DNA from 2 places in the Streptomyces sp. NPDC030296 genome. Region 2 is predicted to be linked to the other one. Evidence: riboswitches for the same ligand, from Rfam matches in the RefSeq annotation. Region 2 holds a riboswitch; the other holds the start of a gene.
The links. A riboswitch is a leader RNA that binds a small molecule or an ion and turns the genes downstream of it on or off. The one in region 2 is predicted to bind S-adenosylmethionine.

Region 1: it holds a riboswitch for S-adenosylmethionine, as region 2 does, so the genes downstream of both, ACZ4Z3_RS06075 (aminotransferase class V-fold PLP-dependent enzyme) here and thrC (threonine synthase) in region 2, are expected to answer to the same signal.

Annotation. Positions count from the first base shown of each region.
Region 1 covers NZ_JBVICQ010000002.1:460,042-474,785, forward strand. The annotation lists gene ACZ4Z3_RS06015 (glycosyltransferase family 4 protein) at 1-918, opposite strand, end outside; gene ACZ4Z3_RS06020 (glycosyltransferase 87 family protein) at 1,149-2,390, shown strand; gene ACZ4Z3_RS06025 (NAD(P)-dependent oxidoreductase) at 2,414-3,322, opposite strand; gene ACZ4Z3_RS06030 (winged helix-turn-helix transcriptional regulator) at 3,406-3,777, shown strand; gene ACZ4Z3_RS06035 (nuclear transport factor 2 family protein) at 3,809-5,026, opposite strand; gene ACZ4Z3_RS06040 (C40 family peptidase) at 5,100-6,137, opposite strand; gene ACZ4Z3_RS06045 (C40 family peptidase) at 6,453-7,487, opposite strand; gene ACZ4Z3_RS06050 (NYN domain-containing protein) at 7,753-9,096, opposite strand; gene ACZ4Z3_RS06055 (hypothetical protein) at 9,167-9,406, opposite strand; gene ACZ4Z3_RS06060 (rhomboid family intramembrane serine protease) at 9,598-10,374, shown strand; gene ACZ4Z3_RS06065 (Lrp/AsnC family transcriptional regulator) at 10,371-10,652, shown strand; gene ACZ4Z3_RS06070 (hypothetical protein) at 10,776-11,183, opposite strand; gene ACZ4Z3_RS06075 (aminotransferase class V-fold PLP-dependent enzyme) at 11,293-12,663, opposite strand; SAM riboswitch class IV at 12,828-12,944, opposite strand; gene trpD (anthranilate phosphoribosyltransferase) at 13,240-14,304, opposite strand; gene qcrB (cytochrome bc1 complex cytochrome b subunit) at 14,460-14,744, opposite strand, start outside.
Region 2 covers NZ_JBVICQ010000022.1:42,267-57,010, reverse strand. The annotation lists gene ACZ4Z3_RS38800 (cold-shock protein) at 222-425, opposite strand; gene ACZ4Z3_RS38795 (MoaD/ThiS family protein) at 889-1,164, opposite strand; gene thrC (threonine synthase) at 1,218-2,519, opposite strand; SAM riboswitch class I at 2,538-2,681, opposite strand; gene ACZ4Z3_RS38785 (glucosyl-3-phosphoglycerate synthase) at 2,813-3,757, shown strand; gene ACZ4Z3_RS38780 (alpha,alpha-trehalose-phosphate synthase (UDP-forming)) at 3,970-5,379, shown strand; gene otsB (trehalose-phosphatase) at 5,476-6,354, opposite strand; gene ACZ4Z3_RS38770 (DUF3263 domain-containing protein) at 6,372-6,599, opposite strand; gene ACZ4Z3_RS38765 (extracellular solute-binding protein) at 6,843-8,063, opposite strand; gene ACZ4Z3_RS38760 (ROK family protein) at 8,307-9,269, shown strand; gene nagA (N-acetylglucosamine-6-phosphate deacetylase) at 9,269-10,516, shown strand; gene ACZ4Z3_RS38750 (1-phosphofructokinase) at 10,739-11,665, shown strand; gene ACZ4Z3_RS38745 (peptidase inhibitor family I36 protein) at 11,829-12,155, shown strand; gene ACZ4Z3_RS38740 (carbohydrate-binding protein) at 12,272-13,231, opposite strand; gene cdgB (diguanylate cyclase CdgB) at 13,439-14,744, opposite strand, start outside.

The sequences.
Region 1 (14,744 bases), on a different contig from region 2:
GCCGGTGGCGGACGCCTCCAGGTAGACGATGCCGAGGCCCTCCACGTCCAGCCCGCCCCGCCGGGTGCGGCACGGCATGGCGAAGACGTCGCCCGCGCCGTAGTGGGCGGGCAGTTCGGACCAGGGCACGGACCCGGTGAAGCGGACCGACCCGGCGACACCGGTCTCCTCGGCGAGACGGCGCAGCTCCTTCTCGTACGGTCCTCCGCCGACGATCAGCAGGACCGCGTCCGGCTCCTTCGCGAGGATCGCAGGCATCGCCCGGATCAGGGTGTCCTGGCCCTTGCGGGGGACCAGCCGGGAGACGCACACGACCACCGGCCGGTCGGTGAGCCCGAGCCGAGCGCGGACCTCGTCGCCGCCGGAGTCCGGGTGGAAGGTCTTCTCGTCCACGCCGGGCGGCAGCTGGACCATGCGCCCGGCCGCCTCGGGGGTGAGGGCCGTGGCGATCCGGGAGCGCGTGTACTCGCCGAGGTAGGTGATCGTGTCCGTGCCCTCGCCGATCCGCCGCAGCAGCTGCCGGGCGGCGGGCAGCTGGGCCCAGCCCGCCTCGTGCCCGTGCGTGGTGGCCACCAGCCGCCGGGCGCCCGCCCGGCGCAGGGCGGGGGCCATCAGGCCGAGGGGGGCCGCCGCCCCGAACCACACCGACGTGCAGCCGTGCTCCCGCAGCAGCCGCACGGCCGTGCGCGTGGCACCCGGTGTCGGCAGCAGCATGGTCGTGCGGTCGCGCACGACGGTGAAGGGCTGCTCGGCGTCGAAGGCGGCCGTCGCCTCGACGCCCTCGCGGCTCCGCTTCCAGGTCGAGGCGTAGACGACGACCTTCTCGGGGTCCAGGCGCAGCGCCATGTTGTGCAGGAACGCCTGGATGCCGCCGGGCCGGGGCGGGAAGTCGTTGGTCACGATCAGGGTCTTGTGCATCGCCGCCGACCCTACCGAACGGGGCCGCGACAGCCGCCGCGAGGCACCCCGCGCGGGATCCGCCCCTGCTTCACCGCCGTCTCAACGCCGGACGTCTCACAGGCGGACGTCTCACAGGCGGACGTCTCACGGCCGGAGGGGAGATCATGTCCCACCACCCGCACAATCGTGGGGTGACCCGCGCGGAGACGACACGCCGGGCGCAGCGGCACTTCGGACAGGGGCATCGGATGGCTCAGCTGGACATGACGGGCACACGGCGGCCCCCGTTGGGCCTGCTCGCGGTCTGGGGCGCGACCAGGCTGGTCCTGCTGCTGTTCGTGTTCAGGGTGTGGGTGTTCCCGGGCCCGGACGTCACCACCGACGTATCGGTCATCTACCAGGGCTGGTACGGCACCCTGCGCGCCGGAACGTATCCGCTGGACGACGTGACCTGGCAGTACCCGCCCGCCGCCGCCCTGGCGATCCTCTCCCCCGCGCTGCTGCCCTTCCTGGAGTACGCCTCCGCGTTCTTCGTCCTCGCCTTCCTCGCCGATCTGGCGGTGCTCGCCCTGCTCCTGCGCACCGGCGGCCGGCCGGGCCGGTCCCGGCGCGGCGCCTGGGTGTGGGCGGTGGGCCTGCCGCTGATCGGCCCGACGGTGTACGCCCGCTACGACGTGATGGTGACCGCGGTCGCGGTCGCCGCGCTCCTCGCCGGGAGCCGCCGTCCGGCGGTGATGGGGGCGCTGACGGCCTTCGCGGCCCTGCTGAAGGTGTGGCCGGCCCTGCTGCTCCTGGGTGTCCGCGGCCGTACGGCGTGGCTCTGGGCGGCGGCCACGGCGGCGGGCCTGTCGCTGGTCCTCGCCGTCTGGATGCCCGGTGCGTTCGCCTTCCTGACCTTCCAGCGCGACCGGGGCACCGAGGTGGAGTCGCTGGGCGCCCTCGTGTTCCATGTGGCCCGGCACTTCGGCTGGGAGGGCCAGGTGCTGCTGAACTACGGCTCCGTGGAGTTCCTCGGCGACCACGTCGACGTCGTGAGCGACGCGGCCCTGGTGCTGAGCGGGGTGGCGTTCGCCTGGCTGCTGCTGTGGCGGGTGCGGGCCCGGCGGTTCGCGCCGCACACCCTGGCGGACGCCGCGTTCACGGCGGTGCTGATGTTCACCGCGACCAGCAGGGTGATCAGCCCTCAGTACATGGTGTGGCTGGTCGGCCTCGCGGCCGTGTGCCTCTGCTTCCGGGCGGGTCGCATGCGGTGGCCCGCCGCCCTGGTCCTGATGGCGTCCTTCGTGACCGTGCTGGAGTTCCCGATCTGGTTCGGCCATGTCGTCATGAGCGACTGGCTGGGCATCACGCTCCTCTTCGTCCGCAACGGGCTCCTCGTGCTGGCCGCGCTCGTCGCCGCCGTCGAACTGTGGCGGAGCACGGTCCCGCACCCGCGCCGGGCCGCGGTCCCGGGGCAGGCGGCCCGCACCAGGGAGTCGCTGAACTCCTGAGCGTGCCCGGCGCGACGGCGGCGTCAGCCGCGGCCGCGAATGCTGTCGATGATGCGGGTCCAGTTGTCGCCGCCGTGTCCGTCCTCGATCGCGCGCCGGTAGTGGGCCTGCACGGCCAGGGGCAGCGCGAGGTCGAGGCCGAGTGACGTGCTGGTCTCGACGATGTGGTCGGACGTCGCGCCCATCATGGTGACCGTGCTGAGGTCGCCCGGGTGCTCGCCCGCGTCGAGCGCGGCACCGGGGTGCTCCTCACCGGCCCTCAGCATCGCGCCGATCGAGTCGGTGAAGGACAGCAGCTCCGGCAGCGCCTCCTTGGCGGGCGTCCCCGCCGTTCCCAGCATCGCCGTGGCGTGCATCAGCCCGGACAGGGTGGTGAGGAACACGGCGAGCTGGGCCTGGTACATCAGCTGGGCGAGACCCGGGTCGGCGCCCAGGTACCGCGGTGTCCCCAGCCGGGCCAGCACCTCCCGGTGCCGCTCGAACACCGGGGCGTCGCCGCTGTAGTAGACCCGCGACGCCGGTGTGCCGACCATCGGCGCGGGGACCATGACGCCCCCGGTGAGGAAGGCGGCCCCGTGGCCCGCCGCCCAGGTCACCGCCTCGCGGGTGCGGTCGGGCGTGTCGGAGCTGAGGTTGACCAGCGTCCGGCCCGCGAGGGACGCGGTGGCGCGGTCGAGGATGTCGTACATGGCCCGGTAGTCGGTGAGGCTGAGGATCACGAGGTCACCCGCCTCGACGGCTTCGCCGGGGGTCGCCGCGAGGGTCGCGCCGTCGGCGACGAGGCCGTCGGCGCGGGAGGCGGTGCGGTTCCAGACGGTGACCCGGTGGCCGGTCGCGAGCAGGGTGCGGGTCATCGCCTGCCCCATCGGACCGAGCCCGATGACGGTGACGGAACTGTCCTTGCTGGTAGGGGGGTTCTGGTGTGCGTTCACCCCTCCATGCTCGAACAGCGCCACTAGTCTCGGAAGTACCGACTAATTACTGCGGTACTTACCTTTCCGTAAGGGGGATCGTGATGGCGAGGGCGCCGAGACGGGGGCCGTACATCTGCGGCATCGACGCCGCGTTCGACGTGTTGAGCGGCAAGTGGAAGGGGTTCATCCTCTGGGAACTGGAGACCCACCGCGTACGCCGCTTCGCCGAGCTCCGCCGCGGGATGCCGGGCGTGAGCGAGAAGATGCTGACGCAGCACCTGCGCGAGCTGGAGGAGGACGGCCTCGTGCACCGGGAGGTCTACGCCGAGGTGCCGCCGCGGGTGGAGTACTCCCTGACCGAGGACGGGCGGACGCTCAACCGGGCGCTGGAGCCGCTCGGCGCCTGGGGCGTCGAGCGCATGCGCCGCGAGGGCACCGAGGCGGTCGACGCCGCCGGCACCGCGCACGGTTAGGCGGGCCGCGTGCGCCTCAGGAGCCCGGCGCTCAGTCGAGCTGCGCCCGTACGTACTCCCGCCACCGCGCGGTGAAGGCGGCGAGATCCGTGCCCAGGACGTCCTGCAGGGCGCCCTCCACGGCCCCGGGGCGCTTGCCGTGGGCTCCGACGGCGCGGTAGAACTCGTCGAGCCGTACCTCGCCCCAGCGGTCCGCGATCAGCCGGCAGGCCAGCCAGCCGCCCTCGTAGGCGCGGGCGAGCCGGCCCGAGTCGCCGGAGAACCCGAAGTCGGCGTCCGTCGGCAGCGCGCCGGGGACCCGCCCCGCCGCGACCGCCCTGCGCAGCTCCGGGGCGACCTCCGGCGCGGTGCGGCCGGTCGCCCGGTAGCCGACCCAGTCGGCGTACCCCTCGGAGAGCCACAGGGGCGTGGCGGCGTTGGTGTGGGCGCGGGTGGCGACATGGGTCGTCTCATGGGTGAGGACGACCTGCTTGCCGAAGGCGCCGAGCACCGCGTAGGCGTCGGGGTTGACGATGATCCGGTCCGCGGGCGCCCTGGCCGCGCCTCCGGCCTCCCCGGTGGTGACGGCGGCGATCCCCCGGTAGCCGGACGCGGGCGCCCCGAGGAGCTCCGCCATCTCCTCCAGCGACTTCGGGACGAGGACGACGACCCGCCGTGCCCAGTCCTCGCCCCACGCCTCGGTCACGGCGGGCACTGCCCGGTCCGCCAGCCGCGCGTACTCCCGCAGGTTCGCGTCCGACCGGCCCACCCCGAGCACCAGGCTCCGCTCACCGCGGACGGCCCGTATCGGACCCTGCTCCCACAGCTGTGCGGTGCCCTGGTCCGACGGCTCGTCGGAGGCGACCCGCCACCGGCCGTCGTCCCGCGCCAGGGTCAGCGTCCGTACGGCGGTGACGGGCGCCTTGTCGTAGCCGCGTATCCGATAGCGCAGGGCCGCCTCGGCCGTCGCCCGGTCGCCGGTGCGCCGGAAGCCGGTGAGGTCGTAGGACCAGGAGGCCAGTGGCAGAGCGCTGAGGTTCGCGAACTCGGCGGCCCCGGTGGCCCGTTGACCGCTCGTGGTGACCACCGGCTCCTCGGTGGCCCGGTACGCCGCCGCGTCCCGTTCCAGGACCGCCGTCGCCCGCCGGTCGAGCAGGGCCTCGACGTCGGCGCGCGCCGAGTCCGGTGCAGCGCCCCCGCAGCCGGCGAGCAGGCTCAGCGCCAGACAGACTCCCGCGCCTCCCGCGAGCGCACGCCTTCGACCAGCCACGTTCCCGATCGTACGGCGGCCCGGCCGCCCCGCCCCAGGGGCGGCCGGGCCTCGATGCGGCGGCGGGTCGCGGTCAGGGGCGGGTGACCGAGGCGATGGGCATCATGCCGACGGGGTCGTAGCGGACGGGGGCGCCCGGGTAGGGGGCGTGAATGACCTGGCCGTTGCCCACGTACATACCGACGTGGCTGGCGTCGGAGCGGTAGGTGACCAGGTCTCCCGGCTGGGCCTGGGAGAGCGGGACCTGGGTGCCCGCGTACCGCTGGGCCTGCGAGGTCCGCGGGAGCGCGACACCTGCCTGGGCGTACGACCACACCATCAGGCCCGAGCAGTCGAAGCCGTGCGGGCCGGTGGAGCCCCAGACGTACGGCTTGCCGAGGGCGGAGCGGGCCGCGGCGACGGCGGTGGCGGCACGGGCGTTGGGAGCGACGGCACCGGAGAGGTCGGGCTCCTCCTGCTTCATCTCGGCGCGGCCGGAGCGGGAGGCGCGGTCGTACTCCGCGCGCTCCTCGTCGGGCAGCGAGTTGAGGAGTTCGCGGGCCTTGGCGAGCTTCCGCTCGACCGTCCGCTTGTGTGCGGCGACGGCCTTGCGGCTCTTCTCCAGCTCGCTGAGCTTCCCGGTGGCCTCCTGGCGCTTCTGGGCGAGCTCCCGCACCGCCTGCTGGAGGTCGCGGAGTTCGCCCGCCTGGTGGGTGCTGATCCGGTCGAGCGCGGAGGCCTTGGCGAGGTAGTCGTCCGGTTCGGTGGAGAACAGCAGGGCGAGCGACGGGTCGAGGGCGCCCGAGCGGTACTGCGCGCCGGCCAGCGAACCGAGGGACTCCCGCATGGTGTTGACGCTGTCCTGCTTGCGGGCGATGGCGTCCTGGGCGGCGCCGACCTGGTCGCGCAGCTCGTCGGCGCGCTCGTCGGCCTTGTTGTACGCCTCGGTGGCCCGTTCGGCCTGCTCGTACAGTCGGTCCACCTCGGCGCGGGTGGAGTTGTCGTGCGGCGCGGCGGCGGCCTGCTGGACGGGGATGGCGCCGAGCGCGGCGGCCGCGGCGGACAGCACGCCCAGGGCGGCGGCTGCGCCCCGGTCGAACCCGGACGGTACAAGACGACTGTGGGACCCCACGGGAAGCCGCACTCCCTTCGACGGCGGACAGGATCCTCCCCCGGCACGGCGTCGAGGTGCCCCTTCACGGGGGCGTTCTCACGGCGGGTGAGGAAGGCGCGGCCGACAGTAGCCGCGCGACCCGGTCACAGCCAACGACCTCCGCGAGCACGGAGCGTGACGCCCTGCTCCGGACGCAGGTCACCAGCGGGGCGCGGGGTCAGTACGAGGTGCGGGAATTCGCCCGTTCGGGCGGCGTTGTGTCCTGATCTTGAAGCGCGAAGAGGCCGGCTGTCACGGAGTGTGACAACCGGCCTCGTTCGAGCCGTGGGGGCCTCAGACGACGCGGACGCCGAACTGGAAGGAACCGATGGTGTCCATCGACTCGTAGCGGACGACCTTGCCCGGGTAGGGGGCGTGGATGACCGTGTTGTTGCCGGCGTAGAGGCCGACGTGGCCCAGGTTGTTGAAGAACACCAGGTCGCCCGGCATCAGCTGGTCGCGGCCGATCTTCGTGCCGTCGTTCTGCTGGGTGTACGTGGTCCGGGAGATCGACACACCGGCCTGCGCGTACGCCCACTGCGTGAGGCCGGAGCAGTCGTAGGAGTTGGGGCCGCTGCCACCGGAGACGTAGGGCTTGCCGAGCTGGGTGTCGGCGGCGGCGAGCGCGGCGGCGGCGCGGTCGGAGGCGGGGACGTCCTTGCCGAGTTCGACGCGCTCGCCGGCGTCGCGGCTGGCGCGCTGCTCGTCCTCGGCGAGGTCGGCCCGCTCCTGGGCGGTGAGGCTGTTGAGGAGCCTCTGCGCCGCGGCGAGCTTGCTCTGGTATTCCTTCTTCTTCTTGCCCAGGGTCTCGCGGGTCTCGGCGAGGTCCTCGAGCTTCTCGGCCGCCTCCTGGCGCTGCTGGGCGAGCGCCCGCTGCTTCTCCTGGATCTTCTTCAGCTGCTCGACCTGCTGGCTGCTCAACTGGTCCAGGGTGGCGGCCTTGTCCAGGTAGTCGTCGGGATCGGCGGAGAGGAACAGCTGGATCGAGGAGTCGATGCCGCCGGTGCGGTACTGGGCGCTGGCCGCCTGGCCTATGCCCTCGCGCAGCTCGTTGAGCTCCTCCTGGCCGCGGGCGACGTTGTCCTGGATGGTGGAGATTTCCTTCTGGAGCTTCTCCTGCTTCTCCTTGGCCCCGTTGTACTTGTCGGTGGCCCGACCCGCGTCCTCGTAGAGCGCGTCGACCTTGGCCTTGACCTCTTCCTTGCTCGGCTTGTCGCTGGGGGCGGCGTTGGCCGCCTGCGAGGTCAGTGCCACGGCAGCGGCGGCGGCGGTGGTGAGCACGCTCACTCGCGCACGGCTCGGCTGCTTGGGTCGACGGTGGGACGCCACGGTAGGTGAACTCCTTCTTGTGAGCGATCGCCCGCCCGAAGGGGGACCGGCGGCAACGATCACCCGTCCAGAGGTTTGAGCCCAGACCCTAGTGACCTCATGGTGATCACTTCAAATCCCAGGCGGCAAAAATCCCATCCCCCGGCGCACTATTTACACTCAACACACATGCAGTAATGCCCGATTGACGCTACGTTGCGCAACAGTTCGGTCAATTCGGTCATACAGCGCGTACGTTGCGGTTGGCGCGGACGGGGCCGAAGGGTCAGGAAAGCCGTTTGAGGAGCACCGCCGACGCCACCGGCCTCGCGCCCGCCTTGGCGACGCCGTCGGCCACCTCGCGGTCGGTGGAGGCGACGATGACCGGCCGCCCCGGCGGTTCGGCGCGCACCAGCTGCCGGATCAACTCGTCGGCGGTGACGCCGGGCTTGGAGAACAGCACCCGCACCCCGCGCGGCGGTGCGAGCAGCACGGGCGCGGCCAGCTCCGCCCCGTCGAAGACACAGGTGACCTCGGCGCCGGTCTGCGCGGCCAGCTGCGACAGCTGCCCGAGGAGCCGCAAGCGCTGCTTCTCCAGGGGCATCTGCGGATAACCGGTCTTGGTGACGTTGTAACCGTCGACCACGAGGTGGGCCTGCGGCAGCGCGAGCAACTGGTCCAGGATCGCCGGGTCGTTCTCCGACAGCGCGCGGGCGGCGATGTCCTTCGGCGTCATCCGCCCGGGCTCGACCGCGTCGACGGTCTCGGCGGGCCGCACGGAGACCGGCGGCAGCGCCAGCTCCCGTCTGAGGCCCTGGGCGGCGTCCAGCACGGTGTCCAGCAGCAGCCGTACGCGCATGTCCTCGACGCTGCGCCCCTCGCGGGCCGCCCGCCGCGTGGCCTCCAGGGCGGCCTCCGCCTCGCCGAGCCGGGCCTTCAGCCGCCGGGTCTCGCTCTCGGCGGCGGACACCTGGGCGTGGCTCTCGGCGCGCAGGGCCTCCATCTCGGCGTTCTGCTTGCGCAGGGCGGCCTCGCCGCGCTTGACGTCGCTGAGGGCCGCCCGGAGCTTGCGGTGCAGGGAGTCGGCGTCCTTCTTGGCCGATTCCAGCTCCTGGCGCAGCCGTTCGGTCTCGGCCTTCGTGTGGTCGCGGGCCTCGGCGAGCTGCTCGCGCAGCCGCTCCAGTTCGGCGCGGCTCTCCTCGTCGGCCCGCTCGGCGTCCGCCCGCTGGGCCTCCTCGCCGGCCGCGGCGACCAGCTTCACCCAGCCCGGGGGGCGCAGGACGTACGCGGCGGCCGCCACGTCCAGCGGGTCGGCGGCCGGGGGCGGGGCTCCCGTGTCCAGGGCGCCGGCCAGTTCCGGGTGGGCCTCGCGGAACCGCTCCGCGATCCGCTGTCTGAAAAGCGTGTCGCCCTCGACCGCGGCCGCCATGGCGTTGCCCGCGAACTTCACCCGGCGGTTCGGGGCGAACCGGGCGTACTGCCGGAGCTGCGCGGGCAGTTCCGCGACGGTCAGGCCACCGAACCCGTCCGACACGATCTGTACGACACGCCGGCGCACGCCTTCGGGCAGCGGACGGTCGAGCACCTCAGCGGCGCCGTCGCCCGGCCCCCCGCCTGCGGTCTCCACCATCCGTCACACCCCATTTCCATGCGGGCCCCTCCGCCGCTCCCGACTCGCGCGAGCGCGGGGACCCACGTCCTCAGGAGCCGGCGCCCGGCCTGTCCACGAGTTCCACCTGGTCCACGGCGTTGCACCAGCGGCAGCGGACCGACTCGATGGTCTCACTGACCACCTCGCGCTCCTCGACCTTCGGCTCCCCGGCGAGGTCCAGGTGAACGTACTCGACGACCTTGGACGAGCGGGTCACGTCGAACCGCGTGAGATTGCCGCAGAGGGTGCAGCGCCAGCGGGTCGTGGCCGTCGGCAGGGGAACCGTCATCGTGGCTGCTCTTCCTTCTTCCAGTCTCCGTGATGCGCGCGCCGGACTCCCGGTGCGTGTGGCTCGTAACCCTACGGCCTGACCGGTACTCGCCGCCCGTCCGCCCGGGGAGTGCCTCCGGCGGTGACGCCGAACCCCCTCGGCGGCGAGGCGGTCTGTGCGGGTGGGTCCCGTTACGTCATGCTCTGCTCATGATCGGCAAGTGGAGCGCACATGTTTTCGGACCCCGGTCCGGCCCCGGGGCGGGGCAGCCGCTGGAGCGGACCGTGCGGAACGAGTCGGCGCCGGTGACGTACGGGCTGATCGCCGCCTGCTGTCTGGTCTTCCTGATCGGTCCGGCCGCGGGCCTGAACCCCGTGTACGGCGCCGGGGACGAGCTGCTCGCGGCGCAGCGGGCGTATTTCCGCCGCTGGGGTGTGGTACCGGTCGAACTCTTCGCCGGCACGCCCCGCGCGGCCCTCACGCCCCTCACGGCCCTCTTCGTGCACGGCAGCTGGCTGCACCTGCTGGGCAACATGCTGTTCCTCTTCGTCTTCGGGGCGATGGTCGAGGAACGCATGGGCCATGTGGAGTTCGCCCTCTTCTACGTGGTCTGCGGGTACCTCGCCCTGGTGGCGTACGCGATCGCGCACGCCGGGTCGCAGCAGTCACTGGTGGGCGCGTCCGGTGCGATCTCCGCCGTCCTCGGCGCGTTCCTCTTCCTGTTCCCCGGAGCGCGCGTGACGAGCCTGTTCCCGTTCCTGTTCTTCCTGCCGCTGCGCTTCCCCGCATGGGTGACCCTGCCGTTCTGGGTGACCCTGCAGTGGCTGGCCGCGCGCCGGGAGACGTCCGGGCCGGGGGTCGCCTATCTGGCGCACCTCGTCGGGTTCGGACTGGGGTTCGTCTACGCGTGGGGGCGTCATGGACGGAGGACTAGAGTGACAGCGAATGCCCCCGCTCCGGCCCCCGAGGGAGAACACCAGCCGTGATCACCGCGATCGTGCTCATCAAGACCAGCGTGGACCGGATCCCGGAGATCGCGGAGTCGATCGCCGCGATCGAGTCGGTGACCGAGGTGTTCTCGGTGACCGGTACGTACGACTTGGTCGCCATGGTCCGGGTCAAGGCCCATGAGGACCTCGCCGAGGTGATCCCCGGGCGCATCAGCAAGATCCCGGGGGTGCGGGGGACGGACACGCACGTGGCGTTCCGCACGTACTCGCAGCACGACCTGGAGGCCGCGTTCGCCATCGGCCTGGACGGCTGACCAGGGCCGACGACGGCCGCACGGACGCCGCGCGGCGGGCCCCCACCGAGGAGCGCCCGCCGCGTCGAGCTGCCGAAGGGCCCTACGGCCGTCCGGCGATCAGCCGGGAATCGTCTCCCGGGGTCACTTCCAGCACCACTTCTTGATCGACTTGTAGGCGCTGATGTCCGGATCGGTCGACCCGCGCATCCCGGTCTTGCGCACGATCTGACGGTCCTTGCCCCGGCTGTCCTTGCCGTACCACGTCTTGGTGGTCCGGTTCCACGTCGAACGCGGCAGCCGCTTGTGGGTGGGATGGTCGGCGTACGGCGGCACCCACGCGCCCCTGCCGCACTTGTAGTCGGGCACCGCCTTCACCATGTAGTACGTCATGGTGTGCTTGTAGTTCTTGGCGTCCCACAGGCAGAGCGAGCCCTTCGGCTTGCAGTCGCCCATGGCGGCCTCGGCCGAGTCCGCCTGGATCCCGCCCGCCAGCACCATGCCCACCGTCATGGCGGAGGCGACCGCGAACCCCTTCATCCCACGCTTCATCCGTACTCCCCGTAGTGAGCGGCCGCGAAGACCGACCGCCCACCCACCTTAGGCAGCCCCGCTCAGCCCCGAACAGTTGTCCTTTGGGGCAGGGTGGCGCCAGGGGACGTCAGGTGGCGGGGACGCAACGGCCGTCCTCGGTGCGGTAGTTCCACCGGGCACCGTCCCGGACGAGTTCCCTGACCGCGCCCACGAACCGCTCGACGTGCTCGTCCGGCGTGCCGGCGCCGAAGCTCACCCGGATCGCGTTGAGGGACTTCTCGCCCGGCGCGGCCTCGGGCGCGCCGCACTCCCCCTGGGTGTGCGGGTCGCTGCCCAGCAGGGTGCGGACCAGCGGGTGGGCGCAGAACAGGCCGTCGCGGACGCCGATGCCGTACTCGGCGGACAGCGCCGCCGCGAAGTGGGAACTGTTCCAGCCGTCGACGACGAAGGAGATGACGCCGACCCGGGGGGCGTCGTCCCCGAACAGGGAGAGCACCCGGACCTCGGGCACCTCGGCGAGACCGGCGCGGACCGTGTCGATCAGGTGCCGCTCACGGGCGACGAGGGTGTCGAACCCGGCCTCGGTGAGGGCCTTGCAGGCGGAGGCGATGGCGTACGCGCCGATGACGTTGGGCGAGCCGGCCTCGTGGCGCGCGGCGGTCTCGTGCCACTCGATGTCCACGCCCCCGTCCGTCCGCCGGGTCACCTTGCGGGAGGCACCGCCGCCCGCGAGGTACGGGTCCGCCTCCCGCAGCCAGTCGGCGCGCCCGGCGAGGACGCCGGAGCCGAACGGCGCGTACAGCTTGTGCCCGGAGAAGGCGACCCAGTCGACGTCCAGGTCCCTTACGGAGACGGGGTGGTGGGGGGCGAGCTGCGCGGCGTCGAGCACGATCCGCGCGCCGTGCGCGTGTGCGGCGGCGGCCAGTTCGCGCACCGGCCAGATCTCGCCGGTGACGTTGGAGGCACCGGTGACGCAGACCAGTGCCGGGCCGTGGGGGTCCCGGTCGGCGAGGGCGCGCTCCAGCGTGGCGACGGCCTGGGCGGGCGTCCGGGGCGCGTCCAGATAGGTCACGCGGGCGTCCCGCCAGGGCAGCAGCGAGGCGTGGTGCTCGGTCTCGAACACGAAGACCTGGCAGTCGGCGGGCAGGGCCGCGGCGAGAAGGTTCAGCGAGTCGGTGGTGGAGCGGGTGAAGACCAGCTGGTCGTCCTCCCGGCAGTCGAGGAACGCGGCGACGGCGCGGCGGGCGTTCTCGAAGAGGTCCGTCGACAGCTGCGACAGATACCCGGCGCCCCGGTGCACGCTCCCGTAGTACGGCGCGTACGCGGCCACGTCGTCCCAGACCCGCTGGAGCGCGGGGGCGCTGGCCGCGTAGTCGAGCGCGGCGTAGGTGACCTCCCCGCCGGTGACGAGCGGGACGGTGACATCACGGCCGAGAACGGACAGCGGGGCACAAACGGACTGGTCGGCGGCAAGGCTGGACACGCTGGAGACAGACATGGGGAACTCCCGTGAGAGGGCATGCCGAAGAAAGGCACGCTGAAGGAAGGAAAAAGGGGTGCGCGGAGGCGGGGCTCGGCGGCCCTATCGCATTCGCTTGCTCACGGAAGACTCCCTCGAACGACCAGGACCCCTGGCCCCACACTTCTCACAAGTGCGTGAGGGGTCCGCGCTTGTCGTAGACCTCGCTGCCTACGACCTGGTCTTCACCCGGGGCACCCCGCCACGGACGGAGGGTTGCCGGACAGCCGGCCGGGGCCTTGTGGCTGTCACTCATGACCTGATCAGGAACGTACGTGAAGTGATCGCCGCCCCGCAACTCGTGTCCGGATGGCGGGATCGGGCGCCTAGTCACTCGGGGGTACGGGTCCCTCGGCGGGTGCGGGTCCCTTGTGGCTTGTCGCGCAGTTCCCCGCGCCCCTGAAGGGAACGGGCCTGCGGCCCGCCCTTCATCGGAAAAGCACGGGGCCGTAGGCCCCTGCTTTTCCAGGAGCGCGTCGGGGAACTGCGTGAACAACCCCCACTCACCCGCGGCCGCCAACGAACCCCGCGGCCCTCCCCCGACCGCGTCCGGCCCTACCGATTCGTCGCCGCCACCCAGCGGTCGAGTACCCTCCGCGCCGCCCCCGAGTCGATCGACTCCGCGGCCCGTTCCATGCCGGCCCGCAGCTGCTCCGCCAGCGGCGCGCCGCCCGGATCCAGTGCCACCAGCGCCGCCGCCGAGTTCAGCAGCACCGCGTCGCGGACCGGGCCCGTCTCCCCCGCCAGCAGGCGTCGTGCGACGTCCGCGTTGTAGGACGCGTCGGCGCCCCGCAGCGCGGACACCGGCACCAGTTCCAGGCCCACGTCCCGTGGATCGAACGTCTCCTCCGTCACCTTGCCGTCGCGGACGACCCACACCCGTGACGTCGCCGTGGTCGTCAGCTCGTCCAGCCCGTCGTCGCCGCGGAACACCAGCGACGAGTTGCCTCGTTCGGCGAAGACACCCGCCATGATGGGCGCCATACGGGGGTCCGCCACGCCTACCGCCTGGGCCCGCACCTTCGCCGGGTTCGCCAGCGGCCCGAGCGCGTTGAACACCGTACGGATGCCCAACTGCCCGCGCGCGGCGGCCACATGACGCAGCGCCGGGTGGAACTTCACCGCGAAGCAGAAGGTGATGCCCGCTTCCTCGGCGACCTCCGCGACCCGCTGCGGGGTCAGCTCCAGATTGACGCCGAGCTTCTCCAGCACGTCGGACGCGCCGGAGGCCGAGGACGCGGCCCGGTTGCCGTGCTTGACGACCTTGGCGCCCGTGCCGGCGACGACGATCGACGACATCGTGGAGATGTTGACCGTCTTGGCGCCGTCGCCGCCCGTGCCGACGATGTCGACGGTCCGCCCCGACACCTCGATCACCTTGGCGTGCTCGTACAGCGCCCGCACCAGCCCGGTGATCTCGTCGACGGTCTCGCCCTTGGCCCGCAGCGCCACCACGAACCCGGCGATCTGCGCGTCCGTCGCCTCACCGCGCATGATCTGGTCCATCGCCCAGAACGTGGCGCCGGCGTCCTGGTCCTGCCCGGCGAGGAGCGCGTTCAGCACCTGGGGCCAGGAACGGTCCGCCGCGGTGTCGCCTCCGGCGGGGGTCACAGCGCTCATCAGCCGCTCCTGGTGGTCGTAGCCGCGGGGACGGTCACCGCCCGCGGACGTGAGGTCATCGATGGCTCTCACCCTATCCAGCTCCGAGCACGGCGAAGGGCCCCCGTCCGAAGATCGGACGGGGGCCCTTCGACCGTGTGTGGCGAAGCGGGAGATCAGTGGTGGCCGTGGCCGCTCGTGATCTCCTTGTACTCCTCGACGCTGGGCTTGAGGATCTGGTTGTCCTCGCCGTAGTAGCCCTTGCTCAGCTTGGCCCGCAGCTTCTCGCGACGCGTGATCTTGCGGGTGACGCCGTTCTCGTCGACCGCGGGACCGATCTCGGCCGGCTTGTACTGCTCGTGCGCGGTGAGCGTGTGCAGCTGCTCCTGGCTGAGCGGCTCGTGGATCTCGATGAACTCACCGTGCGGCAGGCGCTTGATGATGCCCGTCTCGCGACCGTG
Region 2 (14,744 bases):
ACTCGGCATGGTCGAGTGCAAGCGCCTCCGGATGATCCGCAGGTGAACGCACCCCTACGCGCCCGGTCGGCGCCCCTCCCGAACGGACGATCAGGCGGCGGCGGACCGGACACGCGGCCCCGGACACGCGGCCCGGACACGCGGAAGGGCCCGCACCCCGAGTACGGGGCGCGGACCCTCCGAGAAGAACGAAGAACGTCGCTGCTAACCGGCGCGTTGCTTCAGCCTGCGAGACGGACCATGTCCGCCTGCGGACCCTTCTGACCCTGCGAGATCTCGAACTCGACCCGCTGGCCCTCTTCCAGGGTGCGGTAACCGTCCATCTGGATCGCGCTGTAGTGGACGAATACATCCGCACCACCGTCGACCGCGATGAAGCCGTACCCCTTCTCCGCGTTGAACCACTTGACGGTGCCCTGAGCCATGCCTAACTCCCCTATTACTGGCCCTTGCACAGATCCGCACTTCGCGGACCCGGGTCAGACCTCACCCCCCAACGGTTGGGGGTGTGCGCCGGAACGCGTCGACCGCGGCTGAATGTATCTGCCCAACTGCCGTCTGCAACAGGGCAATCGGACGAGAAAATCTGGACAGGCCCGGTCGGGAATGTACGAACAATTCCCCCGAATTCAGGGCAAGTCGGGCCCCATAAAAGGCGCGAAACACACAAATGCCCTACAGACTTTGGCTACTTCATATAGGGCGTGCGGCGCGATTGGATATGCGCCCGGCATGAAATCACAACGACAAGCGGGCCGGGTTCCCCAACTGTACCGTGCTCAACCATAGAGAATTGCCCCCTCCGCTTCTCTCACGGAGGGGGCAATTCGATGAACAATCCGTAATCAATGTTACCGACGGTTACTACCGCCGGGTACAGAACGGTGATCAGCCACCGGCGACGGCCGGGATGATCGACACGCCCGCACCGTCCGGCGTGGCCGTCTCCAGACCCTGCTCGAACCGCACGTCGTCGTCGTTCACGTACACGTTCACGAAGCGTCGCAGCTTCCCCTGGTCGTCGAGGACGCGCGCGGCGATCCCGGTGTGGTTCTTCTCCAGGTCCGCGATGACCTCGGCGAGGGTGGCGCCTTCGGCCTGGACCTCGGCCTGACCGCCGGTGTAGGTGCGAAGGATGGTGGGGATGCGAACGCTGACGCTCATGACTGGTGACCTCCGGGTGTGTGCGGCAGAGCTGGGGGCGCGGGGCTGGGTGGTTACGCGAGCCCGGCGTCGCGGAACGAGTCGAGGTTGGGACGGATGGTCGCGGTGAGCCCCGTTCCGGCGACCGCGTCCAGCGTCTTGAGACCGTCACCGGTGTTCAGCACGACGGTCGTCAGCGCCGGGTCCAGCAGCCCGTTCTCGATCAGCTTCTTCGTGACGCCGACGGTCACGCCACCCGCGGTCTCCGCGAAGATCCCCTCGGTCCGGGCGAGCACCTTGATCGCGTCGACGATCTGCTCGTCGGTCACGTCCTCCACGGCCCCGCCGGTCCGCCGGGCGATGTCGAGGACGTACGGCCCGTCCGCCGGGTTGCCGATGGCCAGCGACTTGGCGATCGTGTCGGGCTTCTGCGGCCGGACGACGTCGTGGCCCGCCTTGTACGCGACGGACACCGGCGAGCAGCCCTCGGCCTGCGCGCCGAAGATCTTGTACGGCTTGTCCTCGACGAGCCCGAGCTTGATCAGCTCCTGGAGCCCCTTGTCGATCTTCGTGAGCTGCGAGCCGGAGGCGATCGGCACGACCAGCTGGTCCGGCAGCTTCCAGCCGAGCTGCTCGCAGATCTCGTACGCGAGGGTCTTGGAGCCCTCGGCGTAGTACGGCCGCAGGTTGACGTTCACGAAGCCCCAGCCCTCGCCGGCCGGGTCGCCGATCAGCTCGGAGCAGAAGCGGTTCACGTCGTCGTAGTTGCCCTCGATGCCGACCAGCTCACCCCCGTAGACGGCGGCCATGACGACCTTGCCCTGCTCCAGGTCGTGCGGGATGAACACACAGGAGCGGAAGCCGGCGCGGGCGGCGGCGGCGCCGACGGCGCCGGCGAGGTTGCCGGTGGAGGAGCAGGACAGGGTGGTGAAGCCGAAGGCGCGCGCGGCCTCCAGGGCCTGGGCGACGACGCGGTCCTTGAAGGAGTGCGTCGGGTTGCCGGAGTCGTCCTTGATGTAGAGGCCGCCGGTGACACCCAGCTCACGGGCGAGGTTGTCGGCCTTGACGAGGTGGGTCCAGCCGGGGTTCAGGTTCGGCTTGGTCGCCACGTCGGCGGGGACGGGCAGCAGGGGCGCGTACCGCCAGATGTTCGCGGGGCCGGCCTCGATCCGCTTGCGCAGCTCCTCCGTGTCGTAGGCGGAGTAGTCGTACGCGATCTCCAGCGGGCCGAAACACTCCTCGCAGGCGAAGACCGGCCCGAGGGGGACGCGGTGACCGCACTCGCGACAGCTCAGGGCGGCGGCGGGGCCGAGGTCGACGCTCTTCGCGGCACCGTCGGTGGTCGTGGATTCGGTGGCAACAGTCTGCGCAGCCATGTGAGGCGAGGCCCTTTCTCCTCATCTTCCTCACGACGCATCTCGTCGTGAGACGGATTTGGCACCTTCCCTAGCCGGACCTCGCCACGGCGACGTGACAAGACAGCTGGAGGGTTGCCGGGGCTTCATCGGGCCGTATCCCTCTGCCCCTCTGGATGAGCGGTATTTGGTTGTATACGCACACGAGCACCGACATGCGATGGTCATCAGCGTTGTTCAAGACTGTAACCGAAGGCCAGGACAGTTGAGAGAGCCGTCCGAACCGCGAGATGAACGCAGAGGAGCCGCGCACTGTGCTGAAGGAAGTCGAGCGCTGGCTGAGCACCCGCTCCTGGTCCGTGACCGATCGCCCGCTCCACAGGATCCTTGCCGCCAAACGGGCCTCGGGGCAGACCGTCAGTGTCGTCCTGCCCGCGCTGAACGAGGAGGAGACGGTAGGCGACATCGTCACCGTCATCCGCCATGACCTCATGCACCAGGTCCCGCTCGTCGACGAGGTCGTCGTCGTCGACTCCGGGTCGACCGACCGCACCTCCGAGGTGGCGGCGGCGGCCGGGGCGCGGGTCGTCCACCGCGACGACATCCTGCCGCGCCTGCCCGCCGTGCCCGGCAAGGGCGAGGTCCTGTGGCGGTCGCTGCTGGTCACGACCGGCGACATCGTCTGCTTCATAGACGCGGACCTCAAGGAGTTCTCGTCCGACTTCGTCACCGGGATCGTCGGCCCGCTGCTCACCGACCCCGGCGTCGACCTGGTCAAGGCGATGTACGACCGCCCGCTCGGCGCGGCCGCCGGCCAGGGCGGCCGGGTGACCGAACTCATGGCCCGCCCCCTGCTCAACATGCACTGGCCCCAGCTGGCGGGCTTCGTCCAGCCGCTGGGCGGCGAGTACGCGGCCCGCCGCTCCCTACTGGAGCGGCTCCCGTTCCCCGTCGGCTACGGCATCGAACTGGGCATGCTCGTCGACGCGCTCCACCTCGTCGGCCTCGACGCGCTGGCCCAGGTCGACGTGGGCGTCCGCAAACACCGTCACCAGGACGGGCAGGCCCTGGGCCGCATGTCCGCGGCGATCTACCGCACGGCCCAGCTCCGTCTGGCCCGCGGCCACCTGATCCGTCCCGTCCTGACCCAGTTCGAACGCGGCTCGGAGGGTTTCGAGCCGCGGACGTACTCGGTGGACCTGGAGGAACGACCGCCGATGGCGGAGATCGCGGAGTACGTGGAACGGAAGGCGGCGTAGGGCGCCTGAGGAATGCCGGGTGCGGTCTCGTCGGCGGGTGAGGTGAAGGGCGGGCCGCAGGCCCGTTCCCTTCAGGGGCGCGGGGAACTGCGCGAGAAACCACAACGGACCCGCACCCGCCGACGCACAAGTCACCCCCACCCCCCTGGGCGCTCCTGTATACGGCCGAACCGTACGTTTGAGCGGTTCGAACACGGGCTAGGTTGAGCCGTATGGCATCAACGCACGCTGCAGCCCAGGTGCTGGTCGCCTCCAACCGCGGCCCCGTCTCGTACACCCAGGACGACTCCGGCGGTCTCACCGCGAAGCGCGGCGGCGGCGGACTCGTGTCCGGCCTGTCGGCGATCGGCCCCGACGCCGGTGCCCTCTGGGTGTGCTCCGCGCTCGGCGACGGCGACCGCGAGGCCGTACGCCGCGGGGTCGGCGAGCCCGGCGTACGCATGCTGGACATCCCCGCCGACGTCCACCACGCCGCGTACAACGGCGTCGCCAACTCCGCGCTGTGGTTCGTGCACCACATGCTGTACCAGACCCCTCTGGAGCCTGTCTTCGACGCGGAGTTCCGGGCCCAGTGGACCGCGTACGAGACGTACAACCGCTCCTTCGCCGAGGCGCTGGCACAGGAGGCGGCGGACGGCGCGGCCGTGCTCGTGCAGGACTACCACCTGACGCTCGTGCCGAGGATGCTGCGCGAGCTGCGCCCCGACCTCAGGATCGGCCACTTCTCGCACACCCCGTGGGCGCCCGTCGACTACTTCCGGCTGCTGCCCGACGACATCGCCGCGGAGGTGCTGGACGGCATCCTCGGCGCCGACCGGGCCGCGTTCCTGACCCGGCGGTGGGCGGACGCGTTCACCGCGTGCTGCCACGCCGTCCTGGGCCCCGACTCCACCTCCGGCACCCGGATCGGTGTGCACGGGCTCGGCGCCGACGCGGACTTCCTGCGGGCCCGCGCGCACGAGGCGGACGTCGACGAGCGGATCGTCGCGCTGCGGGAGCAGATCGGCACGGCTCCCGACGGCACGCCGCGCCGCACGATCGTCCGGGTCGACCGCACGGAACTGTCCAAGAACATCGTGCGGGGCCTGCTGGCGTACCGGCAGCTCCTCGACGACCGCCCGGAGTGGCGCGAGCGCGTCGTGCACGTGGCCTTCGCGTACCCGTCGCGGCAGGACCTCGCCGTGTACCGGGAGTACACCGCCGAGGTCCAGCGGGTGGCGGCCGAGATCAACGAGCGGTACGGGACGCCGGGCTGGACCCCGGTCGTCCTCCACGTCAAAGACGACTTCGCCCGCTCCCTGGCGGCGTACCGCCTCGCCGACGTCGCCCTCGTGAACCCCATCCGCGACGGCATGAACCTGGTCGCCAAGGAGGTACCGCTCGTCTCCGACAGGGGCTGCGTGCTGGTGCTGTCGCGGGAGGCGGGGGCGTTCGAGGAACTGGGCGACGACGCGGTGGTGGTCAACCCGTACGACATCGGGGGGACGGCCGGGGCGTTGCACGAGGCGCTGTCGATGGGGCCGGAGGAGCGGGCGGAGCGCACGAAACGCCTGACGGCGGCGGCGACGGCTCTGCCACCGGCCCGGTGGTTCTTGGATCAGTTGGGGGAGCTGAGGGCCTAGTAGCTCGGGCCGGGGGTGCGTCCCTCCAGGGGCGCGGGGAGCTGCGCGAGAAACCACGAACCACCCGCAGCCGCCACACCGACGCGCACCCCCGAGCTACTGGGCGCCCCCTACCTCCACGCACCCGGCGATCCGCGCCAGCAACCGCACCACCCCCTCCGGCCCGTCCACCACCAGATCCGCCCTCTCCGACAGCTCCGTCACCTCCGCGCTGCCGCTGCACACCAGCAACCCCGGCACGCCCTCGCCCCGCAGCTTCTCCACCGCGGCGAACGCGGGCAGGTCGCCGAGGTCGTCCCCGGCGTAGAGGACGGCCGTCGCGCCGGACTCCACGACGTGCCGACGGAGGGCGACGCCCTTGTCCATCCCCGGGGGCCGCAGTTCGAGGACCATCCGGCCCGGTTCGACGATGAGGCCATGACGGGTGGCGAGGTCGGTCAGAGGCGCACGCAGCGCCTCGAACGTGGCCTGCGGATCGGCCGCGCGCCGGGTGTGGACGGCGACGGCCCGCCCCTTCTCCTCGATCCAGGTGCCCTCCCCCGCCCCGGCCCGCTCCAGCACCGCGGGGAGTTCCGCGCGGACGGCGGTGACCCCGGGGTGCGGGGGCGGCGCGGTGACCGTGTCGGTCGCGGCGTCCCAGCGTTCGGCGCCGTAGTGGCCGAGCACGGTGAGGTGTTCCAGGCCGGGTACGCCGGCGAAGCCTCCGTGGCGGACCGCGACGGCTGCGGGGCGGCCGGTCACCACGGCGACGGAGAGGACACGCGGGGCGAGTGCGGCGAGGGTGGGGACCGCGTCGGGGTGGGCGCGGGCCTGTTCGGGGTCGGGGACGATCGGCGCGAGCGTGCCGTCGAAGTCGAGCGCGATCACCGTACGGCCGGGGTCGGCGAGGATCGCGTCGAGCGCGTCCCGGCCGGCCTGGGTCACAGGTGTCGGCAAGGTGGCCTTGGGGTTCTCGGAATCCTTGTGGCTGCCCATGCCGTCGACCTTATCCGTCACCGCTCGGCCCGGCGGGCCTCCCGCACTCTCCGCAGCCGGTTCACGGTGACCGGGTCGTGGGCGAGGGCGCGTTCGTCGTCCAGCAGGGCGTTCAGGAGCTGGTAGTACCGCACGGGGGCGAGCCCCAGCCGCTCCCGTATGGCCCGCTCCTTGGCCCCCGGGCTCCCCCACCCCTGCCGCTCCAACGCGAGGATGGCCTGCTCACGTGTATCGAGGCTCTCCATGCCCCGACGGTAACGGACGGGACGGACAGTGGGGGCTGACCGGTGCGTCGCCGGGTGCGGGCGGGTGGGGGCCGTTCGCGCAGTTCCCCGCGCCCCTGAAGGGAACGGGCCTACGGCCCGCCCTTCATCGGAAAAGCACGGGGCCGCAGGCCCCTGCTTTTTCAGGGGCGCGGGGAACTGCGCGAGAAACCACACACCACCCGCACCCGCCCGACAACAGCGACCCCCGAGCTACTGGGCGCCCTAGTCCTCCCGCTCCGCCACCGTCGCCGTCTCCTGCAACCTCTCCAGCACAACCCGCGGCTTCGCGTTCGACGACACCGCCGTCCCTATCTCCCGCTTCACCGCCGCGCTGACCTCCGCCCACGACGTCTTCCCGGCGGGATACAGCTCGGCCGAGGGGAGTTCCGTCAGGAAGGGCGTGAGGTCGGCGGTGTCCTTGTCCCCCGCCATCGCCTGCGACGCCGACGCCGTCACCGGCAGCAGGTCGTACTCACGGGAGAACGCGAGGACGTTCTTGTCGGCGTAGACGTAGTCGAGGAAGTCGCCGATCTCCTCCTGGTGCCCGTTCTGCTTGAACGCCATCATCCAGTCGGTGACCCCGAGGGTCGACCGCGACCGCCCCTCACGTCCCGGCAGCGCGGCGGTTCCGAACTCGACGCCCTTGTCCTCGGCCATCTTCATCAGGCTGGGGTGCCCGTTGAGCATCCCGACCTCGCCGCGCGTGAACGCGTCGAACGCGTCGGCCCGGTTCAGCTTGGCCGGCGCGGTCGGCCCGGTGAGGCCCTTGTCGACCAGTTCCTTCTTCAGCCAGGTGAAGGTCCGCACGTTGTCGTCGGAGTTGAGCTGGTACGCGCCGACGTTGTCCACGTATCCGGCGCCACCACTGAGCAGCCACTGCATGGTCTCGGCCTGGGCCTCCTCGGGCCCCAGCGGCAGCGCGTACGGGGTCTTGGTGCCGGCCGCGCGGAGCGCCTCCGCGTCGGCGGCCAGTTCGCCCCAGGTGCGCGGGGCCTCGTCGATCCCGGCCTTGGCGAACAGCTTCTTGTTGTAGAAGAGCACCCGGGTGGACGCGGCGAAGGGCATCCCGTACGAGGCCCGCTTCACCTTGCCCGCGTTGGCGAGCTGGCCGAGGAAGTTGCCCTGGACGGGTATGGAGAGCAGGTCGTCCACCTCGTAGAGCTTCCCGGCGGCGGCGTAGTCGGCGAACGTGCCGATCTGCGCCATGTCGGGGGCCTTGTCGGCGTCGACCATCTCCTTGACCTCGCGGTCGATGTCGTTCCAGGAGTGCACGGTGACGTCGATCTCGACGTCGGGGTGGTCCTTCTCGTACGCCGCGACGAGGTCGTCCCAGTACTTCTGGGAGCTGTTGGCACTGGAGTCGCCGTAGTCGGCGGCCACCAGCTTCAGGGTGACCTTCTGCCCGTCCGCCTCCCCGGCGCCGCAGCCCGCAAGCGTGGACATCAGCCCCAGTGCGGACAGTGCCGCGAGTGCCGAGGTGGTCCTGATGTGGGTCTTCGTCCGCCGCTGTCGCACTGGTACTGCCCCAAACCTGTCGCTTTATCGAACGGGCTTCGAACAAAACAGCCTGGATCGCAGGCTTGCGTTCAAGCCCGTTAATCCTTCAACTTCTCGAACTTCCTCATAAGGTCTACACCACGTGAGTGGACTAGACCTCTTGAGGGTACACGGGCCACACTGTCCTCCGTGAGACATGTCATCGCCCTCGATGTGGGCGGCACCGGGATGAAGGCCGCGCTGGTCGGTGCGGGCGGCGAGCTGCTGCACCAGGCGCGCCTCGCCACCGGCCGCGACCGCGGGCCGGACGCCGTCGTCGCGTCGATCCTCGACTTCGCGGTCGAGCTGCGCGCGCACGGCGAGCGGCACTTCGGCGAGTCCGCGTCCGCCGCCGGTGTCGCCGTGCCCGGCATCGTCGACGCCGAGCGGGGCGTGGCCGTCTACGCGGCCAACCTCGGCTGGCGCGACGTACCGCTGCGCGCGCTCCTCGCCGAGCGCCTCGGCGGCATACCGGTCGCCCTCGGCCACGACGTGCGCACCGGCGGTCTCGCCGAGGGCCGCGTCGGCGCGGGCCTGGGCGCCGACCGCTACCTCTTCGTGGCGCTCGGCACCGGCATCGCCGGCGCCATCGGCGTCGAGGGCCGGGTCGAGGCGGGCGCGCACGGCTTCGCCGGCGAGATCGGCCACATCGTCGTACGCCCCGGGGGGACCCCGTGCCCCTGCGGTCAGCGCGGCTGTCTGGAGCGCTTCGCCTCCGCGGCGGCGGTCAGCAAGGCCTGGGCCGCGGCCACGGGCGACCCCGGCGCGGACGCGGCGGACTGCGCGCGGGCCGTGGAGTACGGCGACCCGCGGGCGCGCGGCGTCTGGCAGGAGGCGGTCGACGCCCTCGCCGACGGCCTCGTCACCGCGATCACCCTGCTGGACCCCCGCACCCTGATCATCGGCGGCGGCCTCGCCGAGGCCGGGGAGACCCTGTTCGCCCCGCTGCGGACCGCCATCGAACACCGGGTGACCTTCCAGAAGGTCCCCACACTCGTCCCGGCCTCCCTCGGCGACACGGCGGGCTGCCTCGGCGCCGGCCTCCTGGCCTGGGACTTCCTCACGGACACGAACCCCACGACCCCCACGGACGCTTCGGAGGCAACCCCCTGATGCCGACCCAGCAGGACTTTTCCGCTTCCGGCGCGAGCAGCGAGCCCGAAGGGGCGCGGGGAACCGCGCGCCGAGCCCCCGCCCGCCCGCAGTCGCCGCCGGCGGCGCGGCCCTTCGTCCTGGAAGGCGTCGACGTCGTCCTCCCCACCGGCATCGTCGAGAACGGCCGGGTCGTGGTCGACGGCACCCGGATCGCCGAGCACGCCCCCGCCGACGCCCCCGTCCTTCCGGCCCACGGCCTGTGGGCCGTCCCCGGTTTCGTCGACCTCCACAACCACGGCGGCGGTGGAGCGTCCTTCACCTCGGGCTCGGTCGAGGACGTCCTGAGGGGCATCCACACCCACCGTCTGCACGGCACCACCACCCTCGTCGCCTCCACCGTCACCGGCGACATGGACGGCCTCGCCCACCGCGCCGGGCTCCTCTCCGAGCTCGCCGAGCAGGGCGACATCGCGGGCATCCACTTCGAGGGCCCGTTCATCTCCCCCTGCCGCAAGGGCGCCCACTCCGAGGAACTGCTGCGCGACCCGGACCCGGCGGAGGTCCGCAAGCTGGTCGACGCGGCACGCGGCAGGGCCAGCATGGTCACCCTGGCCACCGAACTCCCCGGCGGCCTGGACTCCGTACGGCTCCTCGCCGAGCACGGCGTCATCGCGGCGATCGGGCACACGGACGCCACGTACGAGCAGACCGTGCGGGCCGTCGAGGCGGGCGCGACCGTGGCCACGCACCTGTTCAACGCGATGCCCCCACTGGGCCACCGCGACCCCGGCCCGATCGCGGCGCTCCTGGAGGACGAGCGGGTCACGGTCGAGTTGATCAACGACGGCACGCATCTGCATCCGGCCGCCCTCCAGCTGGCGTTCCGTCACGCGGGCGCCGAGCGGGTGGCGTTCATCACCGACGCGATGGACGCGGCCGGCTTCGGCGACGGCCGCTACATGCTCGGCCCGCTGGAGGTGGAGGTCGCCGACGGTGTGGCCCGGCTGGTGGAGGGCGGCTCCATCGCCGGCTCGACCCTCACCCAGGACCGCGCCTTCAGGCGGGCGGTCACCCTCGACGGCCTCCCCGTCGAGTCCGTCGTCGCCGCGCTCTCCGCCAACCCGGCCAGGCTCCTGGGCCTGGACGACCGGATCGGCTCCCTGGAGCCGGGCAAGGACGCCGACGTCGTCCTCCTCGACGCGGACTTCGCGGTGAAGGGCGTCCTGCGCAAGGGCACCTGGGTGGTGGACCCCTTCACGAACTGAGCCGACGGCGGACGGCAGCCGATGGGGTCGATCGATCCCCAACCGGGCCGGTCCGCCCCTTTGTTGGCGGGTGGTGCGGAGTACGGCGGTTGGCCCCGGGGACTGGGCCGACCGCCGCTCTTTTGGCATGATCGAGCCTCCGCAACAGCTGTCGCCGAGCGCATTCTGATGTCAACGAAGACCGAACGCGTCGCGCCGTCGAATTCGAGGGGGTAGCCCCGGGTGATCCTCACGGTCACGCTGAACACCGCTCTCGACATCACCCACCGCGTACGGGCCCTCAGGCCCCATGCCACGCACCGGGTGACCGAGGTGATGCAACGCCCCGGCGGCAAGGGCCTGAACGTGGCCCGCGTGCTCGCCGCCCTCGGCCACGAGGTGACGGTCACCGGCTTCGTCGGCGGCGGCACCGGACGCGCCGTCCAGGAGGGGCTCACCCGGACACCGGGCATCGTGGACGCGCTGGTCCCGGTGGCGGGCGCGACGCGCCGGACGATCGCGGTCGTCGACGCCACCGGTGACACGACTCAGCTCAACGAGCCCGGCCCGCTCATCACCCCGGCCGAGTGGTCCGCGTTCCAGGAGGCGTACGAGGTCCTGCTGCGCTCCGCCTCGGCGGTGGCCCTGTGCGGCAGCCTGCCGCCGGGGGTGCCGGTGGGCGCGTACGCGGGCCTGATCCGTACGGCACGCACCCTGGCCGTCCCCGTCCTGCTGGACACCAGCGGTGAGCCGCTGCGGCGCGGGGTGGCGGCGCGCCCCGACGTGGTGAAGCCGAACGCCGAGGAACTCGCCGAACTCACCGGCTCCCACGAGCCGTCCCGCGCGACACGTGACGCACGCCGCAGGGGAGCCCAGGCGGTCGTCGCCTCACTCGGCCCCGACGGTCTCCTCGCCCACACGCCCGAGGGCCACTGGCGGGCGACCCCGCCCCGCCGCTTCCGCGGCAACCCCACCGGCGCCGGCGACGCGGTGGTCGCGGGCCTCCTGTCGGGCCTGGTCGAACGCCTGCCCTGGCCCGACCGCCTCACCCGGGCGACGGCCCTGTCAGCGGCGACCGTACTGGCCCCGACGGCGGGCGAGTTCGACCAACGGACGTACGACGAACTGCGAACGCAGGTGGCGGTGACGGGGGAGGTCAGCGCGGCCTGAACCGCCCTGGTGCCTGCGGGGGAAGTCCTCGGCCATGGCCCTGGACGACTCCATGGTCATCTTCTGGCCGAAACTCGCAATTGTCTTTGTCAAGCGGACGGCTTGAGTGACAGGCTGCCCACTGACCGCACTTACGTTCGAGAACAAGGGGGAAGCAACTCCGATGAAGTTGCGCCTGTTCGCACTTGCCGGTGCCGCACTGATCGCGACCCTGCCCGTCACCACTGCCCAGTCGGCGTCCGCCGTCACCAGGTGCTCGAGCGGGTATGTCTGCACTTGGTCGGGTGCAAGCTTCGCAGGAACGAAGCACAGCTACAACAATGCGCACGGATGCTACCCGCGCAGTGGCCGCTCGGTGTCCAACCAGACTGGCAAACTGATCACTGTGTACAAGGAGGCATCCTGCTACGGGGATAGTTTCGACATCCGGTCGGGCCACTACTCGGAGAACACTCCGTGGCGGGTGAAGAGCATGGCCGTCTGGGGCTGACGTCTACGCCCCTGGTTCGCGCCCACAGCAAACCCTTTGAACACAGCCTCGTGCCACGCCGACGATTCGCGTGGCACGGGGCTGTGCCAGTTGCGCAACGCCTTCAAGTCCCCGGCTCAGGGGTTCACAAGGTAGAGCTGATCAATGTTCGCGTCACACTTGTTGCCCTCACCACACACGATCTCGACCTGGTTCGTCCCCTTGTTCAGGGTGACGGGAGCCCAAGTGGTCTGCCACCCCTTCTCGAAGTCGCCCTTGGGCGAGTCGATGAAGTTCCTCATCCCGAGCGGCTGGGTGTTGGCCTTGCCGTTCACCAGGAGGGTCGCGTCGGCATCGACACCAGGGATGCCATAACGCACATACAGACGGTAGGCACCGGCCTTCTTGATACCGCTGAAACTCCACGTGACCTTGGCACCGACCTGGTTGAAGCCTGTGACGTAGAAGCCGCCCTCGGACTTGGCGCCGGGGATGTCGGAGGCGACTGTGGCGCTGCCGCCGAGTTGGAGGGTCTTGGCCTCCGCCTTGGGGAGTTCGCCGGGCTTCTGCTCGGTCTTCTTGGTCGTCGACGGGCTGGGCTCGGTGCTCTGGTCGGCCGTCGGCGCGGTCGAGGGGCCGCCACCGGCGTTGTCGTCCGCGCCGTCGTCGCCGCCGATCATCACGATGCCGATGCCGATCACCACGGCGGCCACGACGGCGATCGCGCCGATCAGGAGGCCCTTGGTGTTGGGGCCGCGTCCGCGCCCACCGCTCCCGCCGCCGTACGGCTGCTGACGGGTCGTCTCGGCGCCGCCGGTGAAGGACTCCGGGGCCTGGTAGTGCGCGTTCGGCTGACCGTAGCCGTTCTGCTGGGGGACCTGGCCGTACGCCGCTGTGGGGGCCTGCTGGGCGGCGGTCGGCTGCTGGGTCTGCTGCCCGTACTGGCGCTCGCCGACCGGCCGCACCCGGTTGACGGCGTTGGGGTAGCCGTAGCTCCCCGTGGGCGGCTGGGCTCCACGAGCCTGGCCGTCGGCGTAGAGGTAGCCGAACGGGTCGTCGTCCTCGGGCGTGCTCGCGCCGTTGTTGCCGGGCGTCATCCCTAGGTCTCCTCAGCGGTGCGGTACATGCGGCGTACGGGTGGCGGTTCTTGCAACAGGGGTGTAGGAGAGCGAGCCTACCCGCTCATGCTGAGCCAAACGGGTGACTCAGACCTCGTGGCCTGAGTCACCATCACGCCGGGAGACCCCTCATCGGGGGCCTCACCAGCGCTTTTCCCGGCTTGGCGGGCTACTGCCCGGCTCTGGTCATCCGGCCCGCCGATGCTGTTTGGGACGAGATCGTTTCTCGACGTACATCCGCTCGTCAGCCGATTTCAACACCTCGTCCGCCGTCATCCCGCAGTGTGCCCATCCGATGCCGAAACTGGCGCCGACGCGCATGGCGCGGCCGTCGACCCGGATCGGCTGGATGATCTCGTTGCGCAGGCGTACGGCGAGGTCCTGGGCGTCGGCGCGGCCGAGCCCGTCGGCGAGGACGACGAACTCGTCACCGCCGAGCCGGGCGACGGTGTCGCCGTCACGGACGCCCCGGCTGAGCCGGCGGGCCACCTCGATGAGGACGGCGTCACCCGCGTTGTGCCCGAACCGGTCGTTGATCGACTTGAACCCGTCGAGGTCGCAGAAGAGCACCGCGAGCCCCTTCGTGCCGTCGTCCCGCTCGCTCTCGGGCGCGACGGTGTGCACATGGTGGTCGAAGGCGTCGTACGGCCCGGTGGCCGCGTGGAAGCCGAACGCGTGCGCGCCGTTCCCGCCGGCCTCGTACGCGTCGAACGACGGGTGCGGCGGGGGCACGGCCGGGTGCTGGGCGGCCGGGTGCTGGGCGATCCCGAAGTCGCCGTACTGCCCGAAGCCGTCTCCGGGGCCGTCCCCGAAGCTCTCGCCGAAGTTCTCCCCGAAGGTGGCGTCCATGGAGTCGGCCGCCGCGCCGGCCGGGAGCGCCTGGGGGCGCTGGCAGATGCGGGCGGAGAGCCGGGAGCGCAGCTCCGCGGAGTTCGGCAGGCCGGTCAGCGCGTCGTGGGAGGCGCGGTGGGCGAGCTGGAGCTCGCGGCGCTTGCGCTCCTCGATGTCCTCGACGTGGGTGAGCAGGAAGCGGGGTCCGTCGGCGGCGTCGGCCACGACGGAGTTGCGCAGGCTGACCCAGACGTACGTGCCGTCGCGACGTCCGAGCCGCAGCTCGGCGCGGCCGCCCTCGGCGGAGGTGCGCAGGAGCGTGCCGATGTCCTCGGGGTGGACGAGGTCGGAGAAGGAGTACCGGCGCATGGCGGACGCGGGCCGCCCGAGCAGCCGGCAGAGCGCGTCGTTGGTCCGCAGGATCCGGCCGTGCTGGTCCCCGCCCATCTCGGCGATGGCCATCCCGCTCGGGGCGTACTCGAACGCCTGACGGAAGGATTCCTCACTGGCCCGCAGCGCCTGCTGCTCTCGTTCGAGCCTGACCAGTGCGCGCTGCATATTCGCACGTAGACGCGCGTTGCTGATCGCGATGGCGGCCTGGAAGGCGTACATCTGGAGCGCCTCGCGCCCCCAGGCGCCGGGCCGCCGTCCGTTGCGCGGC